DNA from 3 places in the Streptacidiphilus sp. MAP12-16 genome. Region 1 is predicted to be linked to each of the others. Evidence: riboswitches for the same ligand, from Rfam matches in the RefSeq annotation. Region 1 holds a riboswitch; each other region holds the start of a gene.
The links. A riboswitch is a leader RNA that binds a small molecule or an ion and turns the genes downstream of it on or off. The one in region 1 is predicted to bind cobalamin.
Positions count from the first base shown of each region.

Region 1 (3,263 bases):
TCCAGCGGTCGGCCCACTCCGTCCGCACCTCGAAGTGGTCGATGTGCAGTTGGCCGCGGGCGGCGCGGGTCTCCTCGTACGCGACATGCCGGCCGAGGCGCTCGGCCAGGTCGCAGCTGGTCTCGTAGGCGACGAGCATGATCCGCTCGGCGATCCGCGTGGACAGGCGCTCGGCCTCGGCGGAGTCGAACTCCAGGCGGAGCTTGAAGAAGACGTCCTGCAGGCCCATCACGCCCAGACCGACCGGCCGCCAGCGGGAGTTGGAGGCGGCGGCCTCGGGCGTCGGGTAGAAGTTGATGTCCACCACCCGGTCGAGGAAGGTCACGGCGGTGCGGACGGTGCTGTCGAGCCGGGTCCAGTCCATCTCGCCGGACGGCAGCAGATGCGCCCCGAGGTTGATCGAGCCGAGGTTGCAGACGGCGGTCTCGCCGTCGTCGGTGACCTCGAGGATCTCGGTGCAGAGATTCGAGGAGTGCACCGTGCGACCGGGCAGCGCGGTCTGGTTGGCGGCGCGGTTGGAGGCGTCCTTGAACGTCATCCAGCCGTTGCCGGTCTGCGCGAGGGTGCGCATCATCCGCGCGTACAGCGCCCGCGCCGGCAGGCTGCGGACCGCGAGACCGGCCGCTTCGGCCTTTGCGTAGGCGGCGTCGAACTCGGCGCCCCAGAGGTCCACCAGCTCCGGCACGTCGCCGGGGGAGAACAGCGACCACTCGGTGTCGGCGTCGACGCGGCGCATGAACTCGTCGGGGATCCAGTGCGCCAGGTTGAGGTTGTGGGTGCGGCGAGCCTCCTCGCCGGTGCTGTCGCGCAGTTCGAGGAACTCCTCGATGTCCGCGTGCCAGGTCTCCAGGTAGACGCAGGCCGCGCCCTTGCGGCGGCCGCCCTGGTTGACCGCCGCCACGGAGGAGTCCAGCGTGCGCAGGAACGGGACGATTCCGTTGGACTGGCCGTTGGTGCCCCGGATCAGGCTGCCGCGCGAGCGGATCCGGCTGTAGGAGAGGCCGATGCCGCCGGCGTGCTTGCTGAGCCGGGCGATCTGGGCGTAGCGGGAGTAGATCGAGTCCAGCTCGTCGAGGGGGGAGTCGAGCAGGTAGCAGGAGGACATCTGCGGGTGGCGGGTACCCGAGTTGAACAGCGTCGGCGAGGAGGGCAGGTACTCCAGGCGGCTCATCAGCCGGTACAGCTCCGCGACCTCGGCGACCGGCCCAGTGTCTCCGCCCTCCCGTCGCCCGCCGCCACCCTTGTCCGAGGTGCTTCGCGCCACACCTCCCGATTGCAGCCCGCAGGCGACGCGCAGCAGGAAGTGCTGCGGGGTCTCGATGACCTGACGGGTGATCGGGTGGCGCAGCAGGTAGCGGGAGTAGACCGTGCGCAGCCCGAAGTACTCGAAGCGGTCGTCGGCGGTCGGGTCGACCACCGCGTCCAGCGCTTCGGCGTGGGCGGCGACGAAGTCCGCCGTCGGGTGGCCGATCAGGCCCTCGCGATGGCCCACGGCGATGGAGGCGGCGAAGCAGGTCGCGCCCTGGCCGCCGGCCTCCTCGCGGATCTCCTCGGCGAGCAGCCGGGCGGCGAGCCGGGAGTACTGCGGGTCCTCGGCGATGAGGGAGGCCGCGCCCTCGATGGCGAGGCTGCGGAGCTCGGCGTAGCCGGCGCCGGTGCTGCGTCCGCGCAGGGCTGCGGCGGCGACCCGGCCGGGATCCACCTCGGGAAGGTCGGCGGAGCGCTCGGTGAGGGAGCGCAGCAGGGCGGTGCCGGGGGCGTCGGGGCTTGCGGCTTGCTGCTGCGGCAGGGTGGCTGATGCTCTGTTCACTGCGGTGCGCTCCTCGTCGGCGGCCGGTCGGCGGTGGGCCGCAGCGGCAGGTCGAGGAGCGCGTCGGTGCGCGCGAGGGCAGCACGGGGCGCGTCCCCGGCCCACCCGCGAGGCCCGGACGTACGACGTCCCGGGTCAGCGGGACGCACCGTCGGCAGGTACTCGGACTCGCGGGCAGGCACAGGGGCACAGCCGCTCACCGCTGCGGGGCAGTCCCGGAATCGCACCGGGTTCCCCTGCGTCGACAGCGAGAGTGAGCATACATGTAGGGGTGCATCAGAAATGCACCCCTACATGTAGTGTCTTCAGTGAGCGGAGTCACTCCCCGCCTCGACCTGCAGTTCGATCGCGTAGGTCAGCAGATCGATGCCCGGCACGGGTGACCAGTCGCGTTCGGGCGTGCGGACGAAGCCCAGCCGCTCGTAGATCCGGTGCGCGTGCACCATGGACTCCTGAGTGGACATCACCACGCGGGTGAGCCCAAGTTCCCGGGCCCGGTCCAGGCAGGCCCGCACCAGCGCCTCGCCCGCGCCGCGGCCCCGGGCCTCGGGCCTGACGGCGAGCATCCGGAACTCGCCCTCCTGGCCCCGGGCCAGGTCCGCGTAGGGCGAGCCGGGTGGGGCGAAGGTCACTGAGCCCAGCAGCGCGCCCGTCTCCGGATCGGCCGCGACCAGCAGTTCCGCGTGCCGCGCCCGGTCGCGCCCGTCGCGCAGCCGGGGCTCGTAGTCGCCGCCGCGAGGCGTGTGGCCGTCGGCGATGAAGGACTCGGCGGTGAGGTGGCCTGCGTCGTCGAGCTCGGAGTCGAGGGCGGGGCGGATGATGAGGTCCATGGGGAAAGTCTGCCTGAGCAGGCAGGAGATGTGCGGGGGAGGGGCGTCACCGGGATGGCGGCAGGGCGGCCGCTGCCACCGGGCATGACCCCTGGTGCTGTGTCAGATTCGGAGGGTGTTCGCGGTGGCGTCGGGCCTTCGCGCGTCAGCGGGAGCGAGGGTCACCATGAGGCTGCGTCGGACGGTGCGGCACGGGTTCGGCCGCGGGATAGGTCTCGGGATAGGTCTCGGCGCGGCCGGGTTGGTCGCCGGGCCGGCGCTGCTGCTGGGGACGGCCGGGACCGCGTCGGCGGCCTCCGCGGCGACGCCCGTGTCAGCGGGGACAGCGGGGACGGCGGGGACGGCGGTCTGCGGTGTGGACTTCGACGCACTGAGCCAGACGCCGCTGACGCTGAGGTTCAAGGGGCTGCACGGCGTCTACCGGGCCGGGGGCCAGTGGTCCCGGTTCCGGCTCACGGTGCGGACCCGTGCCGGGCAGAGCTGTGCGGGAGTCCGTCCGGTCGTCGTCTTCGGCGCGAGGAACCGGACCCTGCGCCGCGGTGACGTCCGGCTCCAGTGGCGGCAGGGATCCGGCTGGCACAGGGTGTCGATGGTCGCGGCTCAGGGCTCGCTGGTGGGCCAGG
Region 1 is NZ_JBGCBY010000004.1:33,656-36,918, reverse strand. It holds gene ABIA33_RS05890 (ribonucleoside-diphosphate reductase subunit alpha) at 1-1,810, opposite strand, end outside; cobalamin riboswitch at 1,946-2,088, opposite strand; gene ABIA33_RS05885 (GNAT family N-acetyltransferase) at 2,116-2,640, opposite strand; gene ABIA33_RS05880 (hypothetical protein) at 2,807-3,263, shown strand, end outside.

Region 2 (3,263 bases), on a different contig from region 1:
GAGGCCGAGCTCGCGGTGGAGGGGGCGGGCCGGGTCGAGTGCGAGCGCCTCGGTCAGATACCAGAGCAATTCCTGCAGTTGCCGCATGACCGGGAAAACGTCGAACATCTGCCGTGCGGTGTGCGGAGCCTGTCGCCAGTCCTGTCCGCCGAAGGTGACCTGGGAGACCTTCTGCCCCGCGCCGAAGCAGTCGTAGACGGTGCATCCCTTGAAACCCTGCTGCCTGAGACCTGTGTGAATTCCGCAGCGGAAGTCCGTTTGGAGATTGGGGCAGGCATGTCCCGCGGATTTGCTGATCGCGAAATCGGCCGAGGCGGCGAAGGCCGGTACGACGCAGCACAGCGCGAAGCAGTTCCCGCAGTCGGCCCGCAGATCGAGGTGGCCTCCTACGGGGGCCGGCTCTGCGTCTTCGGGTTTCTCGGACAACGTGCGTGGTCTCCTGCTGGTATCGGGGACGGTTCGGTGCGTACGGCGGCGGCCTGGACGGTCAGCTGACGTCCAGGCCGGCCAAGCCTATCGTCCGGGCTCACCCGGGCCTCCGCCGCCGGCCCCGGGACACGTATGCCTACGCCCGGCGCGGCGGCGTCATCAACCCGCTTCGCCCCGGCCGCTGATGGCTGCCCTGTGGTTCCAGCGGTGCTCGACTCTGCCGAGGCGCCAGTAGCCCAGGGCCACCACCCAGACCGCGACGAACAGGCCGACGATCACGAAGCCGACGTTGTTGAGGTTCACCCCCGAGATCCAGTTGCTGACCGGGTCGTCCAGGCCGAGCTGGTCGTGCAGTACGCCGACGAGTTCGATCGTGCCGATCAGGAACGCCACGGCGATCGACAGGCCGGTGATGGTGAGGTTGTAGTAGACCTTGCGCACCGGGTTGGAGAACGCCCAGTGGTAGGCGAAGTTCATGAAGGTGCCGTCCAGCGTGTCGAACAGGCTCATCCCGGCGGCGAACAGCAGCGGCAGGCACAGGATCGCGTACCAGGGCAGCCCGGCGGCGGCGCCGGAACCGGCCATCACCATCAGGGTGACCTCGGTGGCGGTGTCGAAGCCGATGCCGAAGAGCAGTCCGATCGGGTACATCTGGCCGGGTCGGGTGATGGACTTGGTCAGTCGGCCCAGGATGCGGTTCATGAAGCCCCGGTTGTCCAGATGCTTCTCCAACTCGTGCTCGTCGAACTGGCCCGCGCGCATGGCCTTGAAGACACGGTGGATGCCGACCAGTGAGACCAGGTTGAGGGCTGCGATCAGGTAGAGGAAGCCGCCGGAGACGCTGGTGCTGACCACGCCGAGGGCCTGGTGGGCGCTGGACTTGTCATCGGTCAGCGTGGTGACGAAGTGGGCCCCGGCCGCGATGCCTCCGGCCAGGACCACCACGATCGTGGAGTGCCCCAGGGCGAACCAGAAGCCGACCGAGACGGGGCGCTTGCCGTCGGCCATCAGCTTCCTGGTGGTGTTGTCGATCGCCGCGATGTGGTCGGCGTCGAAGGCGTGCCGCATGCCCAGGGTGTAGGCGGTCACCCCCAGGCCCAGACCGAACACCTGGGTGCCGACCTGGTAGTGGTGCGGGGCCACCATGACGGCCAGAATCCCGAAGGCGACGACGTGGAGGGCGGCGATCACCGCCAGGAGGCCGCCGGTACGGAGCCAGTCCTTGCGCTCCCAGCGCATCGGCAGGGTGGCCGCTGTCGCTGTCCCACGCTCAGCAGTGGCGGACGGCGGGGTGGCGTTTTTGGGCAGGGTCATCTCAGGGCAGCCTCTCCAGCACCTCGTGAAGGGGGTCCCCCCGACCGGAGGCCGGGAGGTCATCGTGCGGTGCCGTGGCCGGTCTCCTGGCTGACGGGTCGAACGCTGCCGCAACCGGCCTTCCCAGACACCTGCAGTGTCCAGTGGCCTCCCGCCCTCAGGGGCGGGGGTGGTGCGGCAACTTCCCGATCACAGTGGCGAGGGCCGCTCCGGACTACTGCGACGAGCACAGCGAACCGGTCTTCCCGAACACCACGGCAGGCCCCACCGTAGGGGGCAGCCGTGCACATCGACAAGCCTGCGTAGATGCGCAGGTGTTGCATATCACCCCGAGGCAGGGGCGAAGATGAGCGCATGCACCTGGTTCCCGAGGACCGCGCACACCGGCGCGCGATCGACGAGCACACCGTCTGCGAAGCCATCGAGGGCATCGGCGACACCGCGCAGATCGGCGTGTGGGCCACCCGCTTCGCCCTGCTCGGCGAGCCCGGCAGACTCTCCCTGCTGCTGGCCATCCACCGGGCGGGCCCGATCGCGGTCTCCGACCTGGCCATCGCCACTGGCATCAACGACACGGGCGTGTCCCAAGCCCTGCGTCTGCTCCGGGCCTCGGGTACGGTCACCGCCGACAAGGACGGACGCGTCGTTCGCTACCGCCTGACGGACCCCCACATCGCGGCCCTGCTCAACACGATCCGCCCACCGGCGGCCCTGTCCTGATCAGCGCGCCTCGCGCGGGAGCCAGTGTCCGGCGAGCCAGGATAGGGTCCGCGCCCTTCTCGCCGATCGTGATGACCGTCGCCCTGCGCAACCAGTTCGGCGGCCACGCGCTCCAGAGCCGGGAGGCGGCTCAGTGACCCACCGCGCTCCCGCGTCCGCGCTCCTGCCCGTGCTCGGTCGGCGTGTTGCCGGCTGGGGACTCCGCCCGTGCTCGACCGGTCACGTGGCAGATCCCACTCTGGGACGCCCCCGCCGGTGGGGGTGGTGGGTTCGGAGCCAGCTGCATTACATTGCTGTTGACTATATTTGACAGAGGTTGTTGTATGGCGGTGGCTTGGAGCGCAAGACCGAAGGAGTGGGGATGGGTGGGGGAGGACGGGAAACTGTCGGCATCATCCTGGCGGGCGGTCGCGGGGAGCGCGCGAAGCCGATCACCTTGGAGAGCGCGGACTACATACGAAGCAAGGCGCTGATCCCGTTCGCGGGGCGCCGGTTGATCGAGTGGGTGGTGGACGCCTGCTGCGAGCAGGGGATCCGGCGGTTCTTCGTGGTCGCGCAGGGCCTGGAGAACCGCAGCCAGATCAAGTTGCTGCTCGGCCACGGGGAGCGGCACGGGGTCGAGGTCCAGTACTCGCGGGCCCGGTTCGACCGCTACAACGTCGGCTCCGGCGCAGCCACGCTGCACAACCTCGAGCAGTGGGACCTGGGCGAACAGGCCCTGGTCCTGCCCGTCGACTCAGTGTTCGAGTTTTCCCTGGCGGAGCTGGAGTCCACCCATCGGGCGACCGGCGCTGTGGTCA
Region 2 is NZ_JBGCBY010000007.1:268,457-271,719, forward strand. It holds gene ABIA33_RS11965 (pentapeptide repeat-containing protein) at 1-426, opposite strand, end outside; gene ABIA33_RS11970 (HoxN/HupN/NixA family nickel/cobalt transporter) at 589-1,743, opposite strand; cobalamin riboswitch at 1,802-2,015, opposite strand; gene ABIA33_RS11975 (ArsR/SmtB family transcription factor) at 2,098-2,463, shown strand; gene ABIA33_RS11980 (sugar phosphate nucleotidyltransferase) at 2,825-3,263, shown strand, end outside.
Region 2: linked by a shared signal. The riboswitch ahead of ABIA33_RS11970 (HoxN/HupN/NixA family nickel/cobalt transporter) and the one ahead of ABIA33_RS05890 (ribonucleoside-diphosphate reductase subunit alpha) in region 1 are both predicted to bind cobalamin.

Region 3 (3,263 bases), on a different contig from region 1:
CTTCACCCCCTGCCGGAGCAGCCAGCGGCAGATCCCGGCCGTGACCACGCTCTTTCCGGCGTCGGAGGTCGTCCCCGCGACCAGCAGCGCACCCTTCATCGCTTCCCCCTCCTCGTCGGACTCCCCGTCAGGTTCCGCGCCAAGTTCCGAGCCAAGTTCCGCGCCAGCCCTGCCACGGCTGTGACCAGGACTGCCAGCAGGCCGACCCGCCGCGACAGCACGCAGGCCCGTTCGATGTCCGCGACCTCGACCGGCCGCAGTTCCGCTCCCAGCACCGCCCGGTGCTCCCATTTCTCTCCGTAGCGGAGCGTCCCCCCCAGCCGTACGCCCAGGGCGCCCGCGAACGCCGCCTCGGCCTGGCCGGCGTTGGGGCTGGGATGACTGGAGGCGTCACGCCGCCACACCCGCCAGGCGTCCGCGCGCCGCTCCGGCTCTGCGGCGGCCACCGCCAGCAGCGCGGTCAGCCGCGCCCCGGGCCAGCCCGCCACGTCGTCCAGTCGCGCCGAGGCCCACCCGAACCGCAGGTACCGCGCCGAGCGGTGCCCCACCATGGCGTCCAGGGTGTTCACGGCCCGGAACGCCAGCAGCCCCGGTGTGCCCGCCACCGCGCCCCACACCAGCGCGTTCACGACCGCGTCCGCGGTGTTCTCCGCGACGGACTCGACCACCGCCCGGGCGACCTGCTGCTCCGTCAGCTCGCGCGGGTCCCGCCCGCAGAGGTGCGGAAGTCGCTCCCGCGCCGCCGTGAGGTCCCCGGCCTGCAGCGCGCCGCCGATCGTGCGCGCCTCCCGGACAAGCGATGCGCCCCCCAGCACAGTCCAGCTCGCCGCCCCGGCCAGGAGCACCTGTCCGGCACGCCTCCCGCCCAGCGCCCGCCCGGTGCAGACCGCGGCACCCGCCACCGCGCCCACGCAGACGGCCGTGAAGAGCGCGCCGGCGTCCCTCCGGTCCCGCCACAGCCGCCGTTCCAGCACTCCGGCGGCGCGTCCGAACCCGGCCACGGGGTGTCCGCGCCGGGGATCGCCGAAGGCGGTGTCGGCCGCGTATCCGGCGGCGAGGCCCAGAGCGACCGCCGTACCCGGGGCGGTCGCACGTGCTGCGGTCGCACGCACGGCGGTCAGTGGGGCGGCTGCGCGGGGACGTGGACAGCGGGAGACGGCGGCGGCAGGGCAGCGCGCATGGCGTGGATGTCCTCACTCAGGGTCCGCGCCCTGGATCGACGAACCGGGGGCGAGAGTCTCCTGGCTTCCGGATCGACACGCTCCCGGGCCTTCCCGCAGCGGTGTCACCCGCCGCCGTGGCCGTCGTTCGAGAGCGCTCCCCGGTGACAGTGGCGGGACCGCGCCGGACTGAGGGTCTCCCCTGTCACCGGCTTCCTCTCCGTGCCTCCGTTTGGCCTTGCGATCCCACCACGCCGCCCGACCGACCGTCAACACGGACCCCGACGGACTCGGTCACATCTCCGCAGGTCGCCCCGCCACCGGTGGACCGGCCGGAAGACCGGCCACGGGTGGGCCGGCCGGCGGAAGACCGGCCGGCTCCAGGGAGGGCGGGGCGCTCACGCCGCGTGGTCCCCGCCCTTCGCGGTCGGCGGCGGCGACTGCTGCGGACGCACGATGCGCAGCAGCTCCACGGTGCCCTTGACGACCGGCCCCGGCCCGGACTGGCCCTGCGGTCCCTGACGCTGCAGCATCTGGCTCTGCACGACCTGCTCGCCCGGGCTGGTCGGCGGGCGGAGCACATGGTCCTCGAGCCAGGACATTCCCAAGATCACTACAAGACCCAGCGGAGCGATGAGCAGGCACAGAAGGACAGACATGGGCACCCCAAGGAGTTGAGTGCTGCGGTCTTCCGGTCCCCCCGCACTCAAGCGTCTGCCACCGCCCGGCGTTCCGCATCTCGAGGCCGCCCTGCCTACTCCCGCTGCCTGCACACGCGTGCGGCAAGGGTCAGTGGCGCGGTCAGTGGCGCCCCGAAACCACGTCCGCCACGCGGGCGATCGGCGAGGTGGTGGCCCTGCCTCCGCGCTCCTGGCGGTCCGCCGTGTGGTAGGCGGCGTACATGGCGTGTACACCGATCCAGCGCAGCGGTTCCGGCTCCCAGCGGCGGACCTGGTGGCCCACCCACGGCAGCGCCGTGAGACTCGTCTCGCCGCCCGAACCCAGCTCCCGCAGCACCAGGTCACGCAGAGTGCGCGCGGCCAGGTTGGTCGTGGTCACGCCGCTGCCGACGTAACCGCCCGCCCAGCCGAGGCCCGAGGCCCGGTCGAGCTCCACTGTCGAACACCAGTCCCGGGGCACGCCGAGAACGCCCGACCAGGCATGGTCGATCCGGGCGTCGCGCGCTGCCGGGAAGAAGTCGACCAGGATGTTCCGCAACTGGTCGATGGTCCGCTGCGCCGTCACCCCGTCGGTGTCGGTCCGCGAGCCGAAGCGGTACGGCACGCCGCGCCCACCCAGCGCGATCCGGTCGTCGGCGGTCCGCTGCGCGTACATGTACGCGTGTGCCAGGTCACCCAGGGTCTCCCGGCCCGACCAGCCCGCCGCCTCCCAGAACGACGCGGGCAGCGGCTCGGTGACGACCATCGAGGAGTTCATCGGCAGCCAGGACCGCCGCTCGCCGCGCAGTGCCGAGGTGAAGCCCTCGGTGGCCCGCAGCACGAAGCGCGCCGACACCGTGCCCCGGGCCGTGACCGCCCGCGCGGGGCGTCCGTCACCGGCCGGGAGGATCTCGGTGACGGGCGTGCCCTCGTAGATCTCGACACCCATCGACTCGACCACCCGGGCCAGCCCCACGACCAGCTTCGCGGGCTGGATCCGCGCGCCGTGCGGCGTCCAGCTGCCGCCCAGCGCACCCGAGACGTTGATCCGCTGCGCGGCCTCGGCCGCGCCGAGCAGCTGCTGCTCGGTCTCGCCGAAGGAGTGCTCCTCCTCGACGTAGGCCTTCAGCCGGGAGAGTTGGGCCGGGGTCCTGGCGACCTCGAGCACGCCACCCTTCACCACGTCCGCGTCGATGCCCTCGGCCGCGCAGACCCCGATGACCTCGTCCACCGCGCCGTCCATGGCCTGCTGCATGGCGATCGCGCGCGCCTTGCCGTAGGTGCGGGCGAAGACGCCGCGTCCGGCGAAGCCGTTGTAGAGCCAGCCGCCGTTGCGGCCGGATGCGCCGTACCCGCAGAAGCGCTGCTCCAGCACGGTGACGCGGAGGCTCGGGTCGGCCTTCTTCAAGTAGTACGCGGTCCACAGGCCGGTGTAGCCGCCGCC
Region 3 is NZ_JBGCBY010000008.1:298,334-301,596, forward strand. It holds gene ABIA33_RS13510 (cobyric acid synthase) at 1-99, opposite strand, end outside; gene ABIA33_RS13515 (cobalamin biosynthesis protein) at 96-1,112, opposite strand; cobalamin riboswitch at 1,235-1,380, opposite strand; gene ABIA33_RS13520 (hypothetical protein) at 1,559-1,819, opposite strand; gene ABIA33_RS13525 (NAD(P)/FAD-dependent oxidoreductase) at 1,962-3,263, opposite strand, start outside.
Region 3: linked by a shared signal. The riboswitch ahead of ABIA33_RS13515 (cobalamin biosynthesis protein) and the one ahead of ABIA33_RS05890 (ribonucleoside-diphosphate reductase subunit alpha) in region 1 are both predicted to bind cobalamin.